3 regions of the Pseudoalteromonas galatheae genome follow, and region 3 is predicted to be linked to each of the others. Evidence: predicted binding sites of a transcription regulator. Region 3 holds the regulator's gene; each other region holds the start of a gene.
What was found. The regulator MetJ, encoded in region 3, represses methionine synthesis genes. The targets are predictions, from matches to a motif close to TAGACGTCTAGACGTCTA.

Region 1 (5,811 bases), 2.9 Mb from region 3:
CCTTTACTTTGATGTTGAGATGTTGACCGATATTAGCGCTGCTGCTCGTCATGATGATATTAATTTGGCGGTTGATTATGCCAAAGTGAGTGAGCGTATTATTGCGCATACCCAAGCAAAACCAGTTGAGCTATTAGAAACCTTAGTTGAACAACTTGCTGCAATGATCCTAAATGAATTTAATGTACAACAAGTGCTTATAAAAGTGAGTAAACCTGCTGCCGTGCCACAAGCACAAACGGTTGGTGTAGAAATTGTGCGTAAGAAGTAGAATTATCATGGCACAAATTTTTATCAGCCTCGGCTCAAATATAGAAAAAGAAAAAAACTTGCTGAGTGGCTTGAGCGTATTGATAGAACACTTTCCCGATTTTCAACATTCAAGTGTTTTTGAGAGTGAAGCCGTCGGGTTTGCAGGAAATAACTTCTATAACTCGGTCTTTGCGGCACAAACACCGCTGTCTTTAGATGAAGTGTATAAACTGCTCAAGTCGATAGAATACGATCATGGTCGTCGCTGTAGTGAAAAGAAGTTTAGTCCACGCACATTAGATCTCGATATTCTCTTTTATGACCACCTTATTTGTTCATCACCCGCTCAGTTGCCTCGGGATGAAATAACCAAAAATGCCTTCGTGCTTCAGCCATTAGCTGAACTAGCTCCTGATTTTATCCATCCTGTTGAGGGTAAAACCATTGCTCAGTTATGGCAGGAGTATCACAACCCAACTCAAAAATTATGGAAAGTGGAGTTTCCCAAGCAATGAGCTTTATTGAGATTGTCGTCCTTGCAATTATTCAAGGTCTCACTGAATTTTTACCTATTTCGAGTTCTGCCCACTTACTGCTACCTTCTCAGGTACTAGGTTGGCAAGATCAGGGTCTTGCCTTTGATGTTGCTGTTCATGTTGGGACTTTGTTGGCTGTTGTTATTTATTTTCGACAAGACATTGTCAGCCTACTGGCAGGATGGTTCAAGTCGTTCTCAGGTACGCATTCGAAAGAAAGCCGGCTGACTTGGTGTATTGTGGTTGCCACCATTCCATTCGTGATCTTAGCCCCACTACTTAAAGACATCGTAGAAGTTTATTTACGTAGTGCATGGGTGATTGCAACATCGACGATAGTATTTGGTTTACTGCTTTGGTATGCCGACGTGAAAGCGAAACAAATCAAAGACGAATTTGCCTTAAACTGGAAAAGCGCGCTGATATTGGGACTTGCGCAAATTACCGCTGTTATTCCCGGCACATCGCGTTCAGGTATTACCATCACCGCAGGTTTATTACTCGGGCTTGATAAGAAAAGCGCGGCGCGCTTTTCGTTTTTAATGTCTATTCCGGTCATTTCAATGATGGGACTGTATTACAGTTTTGAGCTTGCTACAGGCGATGAAGTGGTTGATTGGAATGCGCTATTAAGTGGTGCGGCACTGTCGTTTATCTCAGCTTATGCCTGCATCTTCTTTTTCCTGAAAATCATAGAGCGCATGGGCATGATGCCATTTGTCATTTACCGCTTGTTACTTGGGGTAGGGCTAATCGCTTTCTTGAGCCTAAGTTAATCTGGGCTTTGGATAAGTCAGCAAGGTTAACAGAAAAGCCAGCTTGATGGAGCTGGCTTAGACTGCATTAAGCAATTTGCTTTTCCGCAAGGCATAATTCCATGGTCGCTTTTAATAGTCTATAAAGGTTTATCGACGCGTCAATTTCTTCTTTGCGGTTTGTTAAGCTCTCAATATTTAAGCCCAGCGAAATATCTAGATGTGAGCAGCTTTTTAAGATTTGATCTAGATTCTCTCTACAAATACGAATTGACTCACTTAGTGTGTTTTCCGAATCTAACATGCGCCATTTGGTTGCTTCAGGTACTGAGATCCCCAGCCACTCCATAAACTGCAAGGTCTTTTCTCCACCACATGGAGTAAAGGTAAGAATAATGCGTTTTGGTGTTTGCCCTTGCTGTTTACAAGTGCGGGCATAACTTGTGATTAGATCTATGGTTGCCTGAGCGTCATACACCGCTTGTGATACAAAGAACTGGCAGCCTTGCTCTGTTTTATCAATTAATCTTTCGTGTTCATTGCGCTTACTGGCGTGACGTTCTGCGATGGTTACACCACCCAAGAAAAAGTCATCTTGGTGATGCTTCAATACATCATAGGCTTCAGAAAGCGGTAACTTAATATCGCCTTGTGAAGACGGACTGCCCACTAATACTAGATTGTTTAACCCATATTGCTGTTTGGTGCTGCTTAACCAATTGCCAAAAGCTTCACTATCGCGCTGTGCCACACTTTTATACGTAATTACATCAAGGTGTGATAATTCGCGGATCAACTGGCTATATTCACACGGATCAACGGTGTGCTTAAAAGGAAATGGACGTGGTACTTGAGTACGGCTGCTTTCATCTTGAATGTCATAGATGATCACGCCGTCGTATTCAATCTCATGTAAACGACCCAAAAGCTTAGCGGCAATTGATTTTAACTGCTCTGGGTCAGTGCCAATCTTAGGTGGTGTGGTACCAATTAAATATACCCCTTGGTTAGGGTCAATGATTTTCTCTTGAAGCGTTAAAGCCATAATCCTCATTCCACAAAAGCATTTCTGTATCTCTTTATTAATATAGCAGCCATTTAGACGTCTAGATAGATTTTTTAATGAAAGAATTTCAATAATTATGAATTTATCTCAAGCACTCTAATCAAAATTTCATATTTGTTTACACATTAGGATGGTAAATCACCTTGGAAATTAGCGAATTAGTATGGCTTTGGGGCATAATCAGGAGGTTTACTAACGTAAGTGAACACGACTTACTTAGAATAAAAAATATGATTAGGACCAAATTCATGAAATTCAAATTACTAGCAACCAGCTTTGCCGTAAGCTTAGCGCTTAGTGGCTGTGCAGCGACGAATTCAGACCAAGCTCAACAGTCAGCTGTAAGTACTCAAGCTGCCCAATCCAATAAAGTATTCGCCCAAGATTATGTTTTGGAAGAGCTAGAAAACGGCCTTCGCGTCATGGTAGTTAAAACTAACTATCCTGATGTGGTATCGCTACAAATTCCGGTTTCTGTTGGTTCGCGTAATGAAGTAGAAGCGGGTAAAACCGGCTTTGCTCACTTCTTTGAGCATATGATGTTCAAAGGCTCAGAAAAGTATCCACAAGACGTTTATTCGGACATTTTGAAAAATTCAGGTGTTGATAATCGTGCCTACACCACCAATGATTACACGAACTACCATTTAAATTTCTCAAAGCAGCATTTAGATAAAGTATTAGAAATCGAAGCGGATATCTTTCAAAACCTAACTTACAGTGAAGAGCAGTTCCGCACCGAAGCATTAACCGTGAAAGGTGAATACCTTAAAAATAACGCCAGTCCAATTCGAAAGCTACTTTCTGCGGTAAGAAAAGAAGCATTTGACAAACATACCTATAAACACACGACAATGGGCTTTTTTGAAGACATCGAAGCAATGCCAGATCAAATGGCCTATGGTAAAACCTTCTTTGAGCGTTTTTACAAGCCAGAATACGTATCGCTTGTCATTGTGGGTGACGTAGATCCAAAAGAAACCATGGCTATGGTGAAAAAGCATTGGGGTAATTGGAAAAAGGGTGACTACCAAGCTGATATTCCTGTTGAGCCAAAGCAAGAAAAAGCGCGTTATGTTCACGAAAAATATGATGGCTTACCGGGCCACTGGTTGCTAGTTTCGTATAAAGGCGCTGCATGGGAGCCGAAGAAAAAAGACCGTGCGGCACTCGATCTCATCTCGCAGCTATATTTCTCTGAAAACTCAGCGCTGTATCAAGAGCTTGTGGTAGACAAACAGCTTGCAAGCCAAATGTTTACTTATAATCCTGAAACCAAAGACCCTGGTCTTCTGCATGTTTTCGTTAAAGTAGAAGACGAAAAGGATTTGGCAACCGTGCGTGATGCAATCAATAACACTTACGCAAAAGCACGTACCGAGCTGGTAGATGAAAACAAACTTGCTGCACTTAAATCAAACCTAAAGTACAGCTTTATTAACGGCCTTGACTCATCACAATCTATTGCTTCGACACTCGCGCGCTACATGCACTTTGAGCGTGACCCTGAAGTGATAAATGAGCTATATGCAAGTGCTGATAAAGTCACTGCAAAAGATATTCGTGATATTGCCAATAAATACTTTGTGGACAGCAGCCGCACCACGGTGACTATGTCTGCACTTGAGTCTGTTTCTGGTTTTGATAAGGAAGTTAACTTAGATAAATTAGTCGCAAAAATGGACAAGCCAGTTACGCGCCATTTCAACGTGTTAGACAAGACCAATAATTCACCGCTGGTAGATGTGAATTTTCTTTTTTACACAGGTGCTGCCGCAGATCCTGAGGGTAAAAAAGGTCTTGCTGCGCTTACTGCGGCTATGATTGCCAAGGGCGGAAGTGAGTCGCAATCATACAAAGAAATTCAAAAGGCGCTGTACCCGATCGCTGGTAGCTTTGGTTATCAAATCGATAAAGAAATGATTTCTTTACGTGGTCGTATTCACAAAGACAATGCTGATCAATGGTATGGCATTGTGAGCCAGCAGCTCTTGAGCCCAGGGTTCAGAGAAGATGATTTTAAACGTCTGAAAAAAGAGCTAATTGATGGCATCAAGGCTGGTTTGAAAGCGTCAAATGATGAAGAGCTAGGTAAAGAAGTGCTTTATCACGAGCTGTACAAAGGCCATCCATACGAAAGCTATAACTTTGGTGATTTATCAGACTTGGAAGCAATTACTCTAGATGACGTTAAGGCTTTTTACGCTCAGCAGTTTACTCAAGCTAAACTCAACGTGGGTATCACAGGTGCACTCGATAAACAGCTAAAAGAAGCGATGTTTAACGACCTTGCGGCTTTACCTAAAGGCGAAGAAGCGCGTTTACAAGTGCCTGATGCCCCTAAGTTATCAGGTCATCATGCAACCATCGTAGAAAAGAATGCAAAATCAACAGCGGTCTCTTTTGGTTTTCCAATCGACACAGTTCGTAGCAGCAAAGACTGGGCTGCGCTTTGGTTAGTGCGTTCATACTTTGGTGAGCACCGCAGTTCAAATAGCCACTTGTACCAGCGTATCCGTCAGGTTCGTGGTATGAACTATGGTGACTACGCTTATATTGAATACTTCCCTCGTGGTATGTTCCAAACTAAGCCTGATGCAAACCTAGGTCGTAGTGAGCAAATTTTCCAAGTTTGGTTGCGCCCACTTCGTTCTAACAACGATGCCCATTTTGCAACGCGTACGGCATTGTTTGAACTCGATAAGCTGATCAAAGAAGGGATGAGCCAAGCAGACTTTGAAGCAACACGTAACTTCTTAATCAACTTTGTGCCGCAATTGGTGGCGAGCCAAGATAGGCAGCTAGGTTATGCACTTGATAGCCAGTTCTATAATACCGACGAATTTGTTGCCTATGTAACAAAGCAGCTAGCGTCGCTGTCTGTTGAAGACATCAACCGTGTTATCAAAGAGAATTTGCAAACCGAAGATATTCACTATGTGTTTATCACAGGTGATGCGAAAGATATGGCGAAGCGTCTAAGTGCTGAGCAGTCATCTCCTATGACTTATAACACGAAAAAGCCTGACGCATTACTGGCTGAAGATGCTGAAATTGCTACATACCCGCTAAATATTCCAAGTAAGAATATTAAAACGTTAGATGTAGAAAAAGTGTTTGAATAACGATTATTCAGCTTAATAAAAAATGGCGGCTAAAAATTTAGCCGCCATTTTTTTGTGTCAAAACCACGCGTAATTTT
Region 2 (5,811 bases), 930 kb from region 3:
CGACCGCGAAAATATTTGGGTCAAAAATAATGTCTTCTGGCGGAAACCCAAGCTCATCAACCAAGATTTTGTAAGAGCGCTGACAGATCTCAAACTTTCTATCTGCGCTCTCCGCTTGACCAACTTCATCAAACGCCATCACCACCACGGCTGCACCAAAACGTTTGATAATTTTAGCTTGGTGAATAAATGGCGCCTCACCCTCCTTTAAGGAGATTGAGTTTACGATGGCTTTACCTTGAATACATTTCAGGCCCGCTTCAATGACTTCCCATTTAGACGAGTCAACCATGATGGGAACTTTTGAAATATCCGGCTCTGACGCTATCAGATTGAGAAACTTTACCATCGCTGCTTTTGAGTCCAACATGGCTTCATCCATGTTGATATCAATTACCTGAGCACCATTTTCAACTTGCTCTCTGGCAACATCTAATGCAGTTTCGTAATCTTCTTCTAGAATAAGGCGCTTAAATTTTGCCGATCCCGTTACATTGGTACGTTCACCGACATTAGTAAATACTGCGGTTTGTGTCATGGTGAATTCCTAATTTAAGTTACAGGCTTCAAGACCAGCCAAACGCATCCGCACTTCGATGTCAGGCAAGCTACGCGGCTGGGTTTGCTCAAGGCCTCTCGCGAAGGCGCGAATATGCTCAGGTGTGGTCCCACAGCAGCCGCCAACAATATTAATAAACCCTTCTTTACCCCAATCGATAATCTCTTTTGCCATGTCGTCGGCTTCAAGGTCGTATTCACCAAACTCGTTAGGCAGCCCAGCGTTTGGGTGCACCGAAGTAAAGGTCTCACAAACCCGTGACAGCTCTTCTACATATTGTCTTAATAAATCTGGGCCTAGCGCGCAGTTGAGGCCGATAGAGATTGGCTTAATATGGCGAATAGAGTTATAAAACGCCTCTGTGGTTTGCCCTGACAGCGTACGCCCTGACGCGTCGGTTATAGTACCTGAGATCATCACAGGTAATCTCACCCCAGCTTGCTCAAAAGCTTCCTCCACACCATAAGACGCGGCTTTGGCATTCAGGGTATCAAAAATAGTCTCAATCAAAATAAGGTGCGCACCACCTTCAATAAGGGCAAGCGTTGACTCGACATAAGCTGCAACCAACTTGTCGAAAGTGATATTGCGAAAACCAGGGTCGTTTACATCAGGAGAAATCGAACAGGTTTTTGACGTTGGACCAAGTACACCTGCCACATAGCGAGGCTTGCCGGGGTCTTGGGCGGTAAATTCGTCGCACACCGCACGTGCGAGCTTCGCCGATTCGAGATTAATCTCTCGACTCAGGCTTGCCATATCATAATCTTCCATTGAAATAGTGGTGGCATTAAAAGTATTGGTTTCAATGATATCCGCGCCAGCAGCTAGATAATCGCGATGGATCTGTTTGATTATCTCAGGCTGCGTCAAACTTAACAGATCGTTGTTGCCTTTGATAAGGACATGCCAATCTTTGAAGCGCTCACCGCGATAGTCTTGTTCTTCTAATTTGTGCTTTTGGATCATGGTTCCCATTGCACCATCTAAGATCAGAATACGTTGCTGCATTGCTTGCTTAAGCTGCTCTGCTATTTGCTCACCGTTTACGGCTACATTATTCGGCATAATTGTTAGTCCTTACATCTTGGCTAACTAAGTTAATATCATAAGGTGTGGTTTGGTAAACATAGTAGTTTAACCAATTTGAGAATAACAAGAATGCATGGCTTTGCCATGTCTTAGATGGACGTTTGCTGGCGTCATTCTCAGGAAAATAGTTTTCAGGCTGCGGTGCGTTGGCCATTTTTTCACAATCGCGAAGGTATTCTTTTTGTAGCGTATCGGCGTCGTATTCAGGATGACCGGTAATATAGACTTGGCTACCTGAGTGATTTTTAATTAAGTAAGCGCCCACTTTTTCAGAGCCAGCTAATACCACGAGATCTTTACACGCATTAATTTTATCGATGTCGATGTGGCCGTAGCGTGAGTGTGGCACCAAAAACTCATCATCAAAACCACGAGTGAGCGCCCCGTGGTCAAAATAACAGTGATGCTTAAATACGCCGCACAGTTTGTCATTTTTGAGTACTCGCTTTAACCCATAATGGTGATACAAACCGGCATGTGCGGCCCAACAGGAAAACAGGGTTGAAGTAACATGGTGCTCAGCCCAATCAAAAAACGCCTGTAATTCCTGCCAATACACCACATCGTCATATTCAAGATGCGCCAGCGGCGCACCGGTGACGATCAAAGCATCATAGTTTTGCTCTTTCACATCCGAAAAATAGCGGTAAAACATATCTAGATGCTGCTCTGAGTTTTCAGAGCTGCGGTGGGTGTCCAGTCGCAACAAATCAACATTCACCTGCAAAGGGGTATTTGCCAGTAATCGGATAAATTGCACCTCAGTCTCCACCTTATTCGGCATCAAGTTTAATATCGCGAGCCGCATTGGGCGGATCTCTTGCGTTGATGCACGACTTTGTGGCATCACGAACACATTTTCATGACGCAATTGGGCAATGGCTGGGAGTTCGTCGGTGACGGTGATTGGCATGTGCTGCTCCAGACTAATCGAATGGCATTATTATGGACAAAAACTGGAAAATTTCAACCTCTAGATGTATGGACGTCTAAACATTAGTAATAATAATTTGATGCTTCATCTCTCACTGATTATTTCAATTTATGTATACTTGCCATCAAATAAATAAACACAAGAAACTTGATATTTATGATTGGTATTGGCGAAGCGGCAGCGATTGGGGCGGCTGGGGTATGGGCTGGCTCAACTATACTGTATAAACGATTTAGCCATCACCTTAGTCCATTTGAGTTGAACGTCAGCAAAGGCGTCATCGCTTCTGCTTTGATGATCTTCTGTTTGTTCATCGCAGGTGATGCTATGTACCCGACCTTACTCTCGAGCTGGGGCTGGCTGATAGCCAGTGGGGTACTGGGCATAGCGATTGGTGACAGCGCCTACTTTGCCGCGCTTAGAAATATAGGCCCTGCTCGCACTTTGGTAATTGAAAGTCTTGCACCTGCTATCGCGGGGATCTTAAACATTGTACTTCTTGGTGTTTATCTCAGCGCATCCGCTTGGCTCGGCATTGCAGTGACGACTGTTGGTGTGATGCTGGCGATTAAGCCAAGTAGAAGCCAGCCAGTATTAGACAAAAAACATTATCTTTTGGGAGTCTGCTTTGCACTCACGGCTGCCACTTGCCAAGCTGCGGGTATGGTACTGTCCAAAGGTGCGCTAAATAACGAAAGCATTAGTAGTTTGTGGGCGGCACTTATCCGCTTGGGATCCGGCACCTTATTTGTGGCCTTTATTGTTGTTTATTTGAAATCACAATGCCTGTTTAAAGCACTCACGCTTAAACAAATCGACGGTAAAAACTGGTTATTCGTTGCAGTGTTTTTTGGCACTTTTATTGGGCTTTGGCTACAGTTGATTTCCGTTAATCATACTGATCCCGCAATCGCACAAACCATCTTTGCAACGGCACCACTCATGGTGATGACGATTGGACTACTGCGCAGAGAAGCGATTACTAAGTCTATGGTGTTTGGGGGTCTAATTGCTTTGGCTGGGGTATTTTTATTGCTAAAGGGATAGCCAATATGCACACTTAATATGTGTGCATATTGTCCTGAGTTTGGGGTTAATTTGCTACCGAAATAGAAACTGTCGCTGGCGCGCTTATAATATCATAAAGGTTATTACCCTTAATGCGATATTGGAACGAATCCTGACCAACGAACCCAGCTTTAGGTGTATAGGTAATGGAGTAGTCACTGTTAACAGATACTGTACCGTTAGCTGGTGAGCTAAAAATCTCAACACCATAGTAATAGGGTACGCCACTATCGTTATCTTTAACGTATACATCAACAGACTGGCCTGCAAAGGTTTGTGCCAAGTCATCACTCGGATACACATCGTAATTACCACCAAACGCTTGGTCTAAGCTAACTCTGATCTCTCCCCACTCCGATGTTTCTCCAGCAGGATTAACAATGCGAAAAGAAATCGTATCTATCTTTTGGTTACCGTTGTCTTCGCCTGAAAAATAAAGCACCTTACCCTTAAATTTAACCCAACGTCTGTCTAATGTGTTGTATGCAACCGCTTGACCGTATGTAGTGTAAACTTTGTCATAAAAGCCAATTTGATCGTAACTTTTGCTACTATCCAATTGAATACGTAGCTCACTATTTGGATAATTAGGATCAGCCACGTTGCCATCGGCAAAGATATTAAATTCCTCTTGAATGTTTAGTCCAGCATTGTACTCAAATATGGCTTTATTAAGCTGAGGAGCGGCACTCACTAATGGTGAAAATAACGTAACACCGACGCTAAGAGACTTTAGCCACATCGTATTTAACTTCATTTTTATTTCCTTATGGATTGATTTCCAGCTTCTTCTGCTGGGCCTTAATTAGCAACAAGACCATACCAAAAACACATTAAACTAACAATATTAACAAGTCGAGACTTGGTCGTACTGGCAAGGTTAAACAACAGCAGCTAGACAGCAACAAAATACAAAAAATAGTCAACCTGAGATTTATTAAAGGCAGACACGACTTTTTGTTACCACTATATTAATATGTAAAAACAATGTATCTAGACTAATATCTATGCCTTTGCTTGCTTTGCTTTTAGCTTTACTGCTCGTTGTGTTACCGGCGCAGGGTTCAGAATGCCCAAGTGCCAATAATGCCAACCTCACAGGCCAAATTTTGTCTTGTAAGCAACATCTTGAAACCCTTGAACCCAACGGTGCTCAAGCTTTTGATGCACATCTTGAGCTTGTGAGCTTGTATCGTCGAGCGGGTGACATAAAGCTCAGCAATCAAATACTGGATGAGTTGATGGCATGGAAGTTAACCACACTTCAGCGCTTTCAGGTGTTAAGACAAAGTGGTATTAATCGTTACCGCCAGCGCAATTATATTCAAGCGCTGGAGAGCTTCCACGAAGCGCAAACGCTTGCGGCTAAGTTGCAACAAAACGAACTCCTGGGTAAATCGGCAAACGATTTAGCTAATGCTTATCAGGCACTCGGAGATCTAGATACCGCCCTTACTTTATTTTTAGAAAGCTACCAAATAGCGAAAGCAACAAATGACCTGGAGAGACAAGCGATCACACTTAATAATTTAGGGAATGTGTCGAGGGATATTAATCAGTTGGATGATGCCATTCTCTCGTTTCGTCAAGCCCATGCACTCCACCAGCAAGCCGGCGACCAAACTAAAGCGAACCACACCTTGCTAAGCATCGCGGAAGTATTTTACAAAAAGCGCGACTACAACAAAGCAATTGAAATCATTGAAGATTTACTTCAACCGTTAACACAAAGTGGTGCCTATACTCAATTGTCTCGAGCCTATTTATTATTGGCCGAAATTGCCATTGCTCAAAATCATATCACTCAGGCACAACAGCAACTCGCTTCATTCAAACGCACTCGGCAACTAATTCAACACGGTAAAGTTGATCAGCGAGCTCTGCTTATTGAAGCCAAACTCAAGCAGCTTGAGGGTGATAACCTAACTGCACAAACGTTACTTAAACAGGGGCTTGAAGCACATAATCAGCAAAATAGTCAGCTTACCGAGTTATTTTACATTGCCTTATTGCAGTCCCAACTACAAACACACACTTATAAAGAAGCGGTCGAGACTGCACAGCGTTATAATGACATGCTTAAAAGTAGTCGTGTACAAAGTGAAAACCTTTATCAATTTCGCCTTCAGAGCGCTAACGTCTTGGCCGCGCCTGAGCG
Region 3 (5,811 bases):
TAGTCGAATGTTCGGTGCAGTGGCAGCTTTAAAGCTACTTCAAGAATGAGCATGTATTACAATTCCATAAAGTGAGCGCAGTGACGAAGTATATACCTAAGGTGGTACGAATTGAAAACGTACTCAGAGGCGGTGATAAAAAACTCTGAAATATTGCTTGTAGATTGTTCAGTTAGGCACTAAAATACGCGTCCACATTTTTGTATAACTACGTATGGTGCCAGACTTCGGGTTTGGAGAGCGATACGGCCTTAACTAGAGGTTGCTATGAAAGAAGGTATTCACCCTAATTACGAGACGATCACTGCATCGTGCTCTTGCGGTAACAAGTTCGAAACTCGTTCAACGCTATGTAAAGATATTCACCTAGACGTATGTTCTGCATGTCACCCGTTCTACACTGGTAAGCAGAAGATCCTTGACACAGGTGGCCGAGTAGATCGCTTTAACAAGCGTTTCGGTGCACTTAGCAGCAAGAAGTAATCTTGTTGGTCTAGTCGAAAGAAGCACCTTAGGGTGCTTTTTTTGTGCCTGTTTGAAAATACTTTCCCGATTTATACATCCTATTCTGCGTCAACAGACAGATTGTCAGTCTTCCCGTCTCATTGTGCCTTTTATTCTTCTAAAATAAAAAACTTGCCAGTTTGGCAGCAAAACTTTACTGATCTCTTGAGTAGAGTAAAAACTCTATTTAGTAGATAAATACTGAACATTTACGAACTTAAGTTGTGAAAATAATCAAAGCTCATATAGTAAATAGTATCAGGTATGAGCACCCCATATAAAATAAAGTCACTATATTGCGATTAAAAGTAGGTATCTTGACGTTAAAATTAATTAAGTTGTTATTTTCTTATAGTTTTTATAATTGGTGTACATTTGTGCTAATTTTCTACATTTCGAGTTCGTTTTAGGGTTTTATTTTTTAAGTTTTAGCCATTTTATTTGTGAAATATTTCTTAAAATTGAGCTTATCTTCTCGGAAAAGTATAGAAAATACCGTGCTAGTGGATAGACCTGATTTTACTTGAATAATGAGCAAAACTCGGTATTGTGTGAATACGGTCGATTAACTATATGTCCTATTGACATACCACGACAGCAAAGCACATAGGCTTGTTGAGTGGTTGAATGTCGTCGCTCATATAGTTAATCGCACTGTGTGTTGCTCTAACCTGCCTGATAGGTTGCCAACATTCAGAATGCGAACGTTTACCACACTCTCACATTAACTTCGTAGGAAAATATCGCGCCATGACAGATTTTCGTCAACAAGCTCTAGATTATCACGAGAAGCCCGTTCCAGGTAAAATCAGTGTTGAACTTACTAAACCTGCCGAGACCGTAAAAGACTTAGCACTTGCATACAGCCCTGGTGTTGCAGAGCCAGTACGTGAAATCGCGGCTGATCCGGCGAATGCATACCGTTACACGGGTAAAGGAAATATGGTTGCGGTGATCAGTAATGGTACGGCGATTCTTGGCTTGGGTAACTTAGGTCCTTTGGCGTCAAAGCCTGTCATGGAAGGTAAGGCGCTATTATTTAAGCGTTTTGCGGGCCTTGATTCAATCGATATTGAAGTTAAGCACAATACCACCGAAGACTTCATCAATACGGTGGCAAATATCGCAGACACGTTTGGCGGTATTAACCTTGAAGATATTAAAGCGCCAGAGTGCTTTGAGATTGAGCGCGCGCTAATCGAGCGTTGTGACGTTCCTGTATTCCATGATGATCAGCACGGGACTGCAATTGTAACCGCTGCGGGTATGCTGAATGCGTTGGAAATCCAAGGTAAAGATATTCACGATGCGATTATTGTGTGTCTTGGCGCGGGTGCAGCCGCTATTGCTTGTATGGAATTATTGATCAAGTGCGGCGCTCAACGTGAGCACATCTATATGCTGGACAGAAAAGGCGTGATCCATACTCGCCGTGATGACCTAAATGAATACAAAGAGTTGTTTGCAAACAACACGGATAAGCGTACCTTACAAGACGTGATTGCAGATGCGGACGTATTTGTTGGTGTTTCTGGCCCAGATTTACTTTCTGCTGAAGATCTAAAGTTAATGGCTGACAAGCCTGTGGTATTTGCTTGTTCTAACCCAGATCCAGAGATCAGCCCTGAAGTTGCACACGGTGCACGTAATGATTTGATCATGGCGACTGGTCGCTCGGACTATCCAAACCAAGTAAATAACGTGCTGTGTTTCCCGTTTATCTTCCGTGGTGCGCTTGATGTACGTGCAACTGCTATCAATGACGAGATGAAGATTGCAGCGGTTGAAGCAATTAGAACGATTGCTAAAGAGCCTGTGCCTGCTGAAGTGTTAAAAGCGGCTGACGTGGATAGCCTTGAGTTTGGTTCTGAGTATATTATTCCAAAACCAATGGACCCGCGTTTGTTACCTCGTATTGCAAAAGCGGTAGCGGCAGCTGCAATTGAATCAGGCGTAGCACAAATCGACATGCCAGCTGGATATATGGAATAATACCAATGGTATTATCCAAATGAAAAAAGCCTCGGTCGAGGCTTTTTTTGTGTCTGTATCCCAGCGCGAGAGAGTTTTTATCACTCTTCGTTTATTTCTGGGATCTCCAAGCCACGTTCTTCCATTATTTGTCTTACCTCTAACGGAATACGCTCTGGATTATCTTTTCTCAAGTCTTCATCGCTCGGCAGTGGCTGACCTGTGAAGGCATGTAGAAACGCCTCACATAAAAGCTCACTGTTCGTGGCATGACGTAAGTTATTCACTTGGCGACGTGTACGCTCATCAGTTAGCACTTTGAGTACATTCAGAGGTATGCTCACCGTGATCTTTTTTACTTGCTCTGCTTTCTTACCGTGTTCTGCATATGGGTGAATATACTCACCGTTCCATTTTGCCATAATTGTGTACTTGCCTCAGTTACATCAATGCCAATATGACTGGGTTCTGGTCTACATTATTCACCAACCGCATGAATATAGGAATAACCTTACAAACGAAAGATAAATCCCAAACTCAAATAGATGAATAAACTAATCCGCCATAGCGAGATAGAAGAATCTCTGCCATAGTTTTCAATAACTCAGTCGTATTAGCAACGCCTAGAGTGGCGAAATTTTATCGGTTTAAAAAAGATAGTCAAATACTAGTTATTTAGCCATTTAGCGGTATAAATGTTTTGACTTCTAGTTTCTGTTGCTCTAACCTTTTAGACGTCTAAACATCCAACTATCTAGGTGACCTTATGAGTCAAGTTAACAAATCGACGGTTGCAGTGCGTCACGGTATAGAAGCTGATAAAGCACATGGGGCAGTAGTGCCACCGCTTTACCTTTCTACCACCTATTCTTTTGCCGATTTTGATACCAAACGCGACTACGATTATGGCCGCAGTGGTAACTTTAATCGTGATGTGCTGGCACAGGCACTTACCGAACTTGAAGGCGGTGCTCGTGGCATTATTACCGCGACTGGCATGGCTGCCGTTCACCTAGTAACGCAACTGCTTAACCATGACGATACGCTGGTTATTCCACATGACTGTTATGGTGGTAGCTATCGCTTGTTTACATCGCTTGCAAAGCGTGGATTGCTCAAATTAGCCGTCTTGGATCTTACGCAATCAGAAAGTCTTGCACAGCTGCAGCAGATCAAACCTAAATTAGTTTGGATTGAAACACCAAGTAACCCAATATTAAGGCTCACGGATATAGAAGCTGTCGTAAACGCAGCGCGTTCCGTAGGGGCTTTGGTTGCCGCTGACAACACCTTCTTGTCTCCTGCACTACAAAACCCTATTGCTTTTGGCGTGGATGTTGTCGTGCATTCAACCACTAAATATATCAATGGTCATTCTGATGTCGTGGGGGGCGCGGTGATCGCGCGTACACAGGAGTTGGGTGATGAGTTAGCTTGGTGGGCGAATAATATCGGTATTACCGGCGCGCCTTTTGATAGTTACCTTACCCTACGTGGACTGCGCACTTTAAACGTGCGTTTACGCCAGCATCAAGAAAATGCTCAGCTTATTGCGGAGTATTTAGAAAAGTCGCCGTATGTTAGCCAAGTTTATTACCCTGGCCTTGAGTCGCATCCTCAACACGAACTTGCGAAAAAACAACAGCTCGGCTTTGGTGGCATGGTGAGCTTTGATATCAAAGGCGATCTGCAAACATCAGCGAAGTTTTTAACGTCTCTAACGCACTTTTCATTGGCAGAATCTTTAGGTGGGGTTGAGAGTCTTATTTGCCATCCAGCGACGATGACACACGCAGGTATGGATCCGCAAGCACGTTTAGAAGCGGGAGTGGGAGACACGTTAATTCGTATTTCTGTGGGCATTGAAGATGCACAGGATCTCATTGCAGATCTGGAATCAGGATTTGCATGTATTGATGAAAGTCAGGCGAGTGATGATGCTAAGTCATTCAAATTAACGCCTGCGCATACAGTAGCGTTGTGGTGAGTAAATGGCAAAAGTAGTACATAAGTTTGGTGGTTCGAGTTTAAGCTCGCCAGAGCGTTATCAGGCGGTTGCCAAGATAGTGTTAGAGCAATGTCAGCTAGGTGACAGTGTTGTGGTTTCTGCTGCAGGAAAAACAACGAATACCCTAGTGAAATTATGGCAAAGCTTTGAGCAGCAAGATGTTCGTGCATTCAACGATGTTTTATTACAAGTTGAAAATCATCAACGTGAATTAATTGATGCCTTGTTTGTAGGTGAACAACACAGTGTGTTACTCAAACAGCTTGTCAATGAGCTGCAAGCAATCGCTTTAGGGCGAGAAGAACAACAGCTTCACTACGCCAGCTTGCTTGCACATGGAGAGCTATGGTCGGCTCGTATATTAGCAAACTACCTAAGCTCTCAAGGTGTTGAAGCCAAAGCTATCGACGCTCGTACGTTATTTGTACAACAAGAGGGAGTGTTACTCCACGCCCACAACAAAGAAGCGTGCTATCGCGCTATTGATGACCAAGCTATCTATATCGTTACCGGCTTTATTGCCGTAAATGCACAAGGTGAAACGGTGACTTTAGGCCGAAATGGCAGTGACTATAGCGCGACTTTGTTGGCAAGTTACCTTGATGCCGCTCAAGTATCAATTTGGACGGATACAACTGGTGTGTTCAGCACAGATCCACGTAAAGTCGCTAATGCCATAAAATACACTAAAGTATGTCGTGGCCAAGCTGAATTACTCGCTCGATTAGGCAATCCGGTACTGCATGCAAAAACGCTGTCTCCACTCAAAGATACCGATATAAAACTACAAGTTCGCAGCAGCTTTGATGCTGATGCGCTTGGCACTGAGATAGTAAAGGCAGGCTATAGCAAAGAGAAGCGCTTTATTACCACTTTTGGACAACTTGACCTGTTACGCGTTGAGCAGCTAAAAAGTGGTGAAGTAAAACAGCTAAGCCAGCTTATCCAGCATAGCATTCATCATTTTGTTAAAGGTGGAGAGGCACACTTACTGGTGCCATCTGAGTTTAGCCATGTTGTGATCAAAGCGCTGGATTCGCGGGCCAATATTATTGAATCACAAGTACAAGGCTTTGCTATTGTTGCCCCAAGTCAGGATGTCGCTGGCTTACATCAGCAGGCACTGGAGCTATTGGATGAACATGCAATTGTCACCCGCTTTGTACTGCAAGAGCGTCATTACAGCTTAGTGTTAACCGATCAAGCAATTGATAGCGATCTACTTGCTATATTGCACGAGCGTTTGGTGAATAAAGGCCGGGAGCTTGCAGTGATTGTGGCGGGTGTTGGCAATGTGGGTGAAGTGTTTATCGAACAATGCAAAAACC

Region 1: a site for MetJ is predicted at 2,635-2,652, ahead of CWC29_RS12970 (methylenetetrahydrofolate reductase). Genes of this name have one in related genera too.
Region 2: a site for MetJ is predicted at 2,626-2,643, ahead of CWC29_RS04185 (homoserine O-succinyltransferase). Genes of this name have one in related genera too.

Annotation. Positions count from the first base shown of each region.
Region 1 covers NZ_PNCO02000001.1:2,939,700-2,945,510, reverse strand. The annotation lists gene folB (dihydroneopterin aldolase) at 1-271, shown strand, start outside; gene folK (2-amino-4-hydroxy-6-hydroxymethyldihydropteridine diphosphokinase) at 279-767, shown strand; gene CWC29_RS12975 (undecaprenyl-diphosphate phosphatase) at 764-1,564, shown strand; gene CWC29_RS12970 (methylenetetrahydrofolate reductase) at 1,632-2,588, opposite strand; gene CWC29_RS12965 (M16 family metallopeptidase) at 2,858-5,734, shown strand; gene CWC29_RS12960 (diacylglycerol kinase) at 5,810-5,811, opposite strand, start outside.
Region 2 covers NZ_PNCO02000001.1:950,527-956,337, reverse strand. The annotation lists gene metH (methionine synthase) at 1-538, opposite strand, end outside; gene CWC29_RS04190 (homocysteine S-methyltransferase family protein) at 548-1,627, opposite strand; gene CWC29_RS04185 (homoserine O-succinyltransferase) at 1,617-2,564, opposite strand; gene CWC29_RS04180 (DMT family transporter) at 2,742-3,632, shown strand; gene CWC29_RS04175 (Ig-like domain-containing protein) at 3,679-4,410, opposite strand; gene CWC29_RS04170 (tetratricopeptide repeat protein) at 4,661-5,811, shown strand, end outside.
Region 3 covers NZ_PNCO02000001.1:23,440-29,250, forward strand. The annotation lists gene priA (primosomal protein N') at 1-53, opposite strand, end outside; gene rpmE (50S ribosomal protein L31) at 268-483, shown strand; gene CWC29_RS00110 (malic enzyme-like NAD(P)-binding protein) at 1,255-2,496, shown strand; gene metJ (met regulon transcriptional regulator MetJ) at 2,577-2,897, opposite strand; gene metB (cystathionine gamma-synthase) at 3,242-4,462, shown strand; gene metL (bifunctional aspartate kinase/homoserine dehydrogenase II) at 4,467-5,811, shown strand, end outside.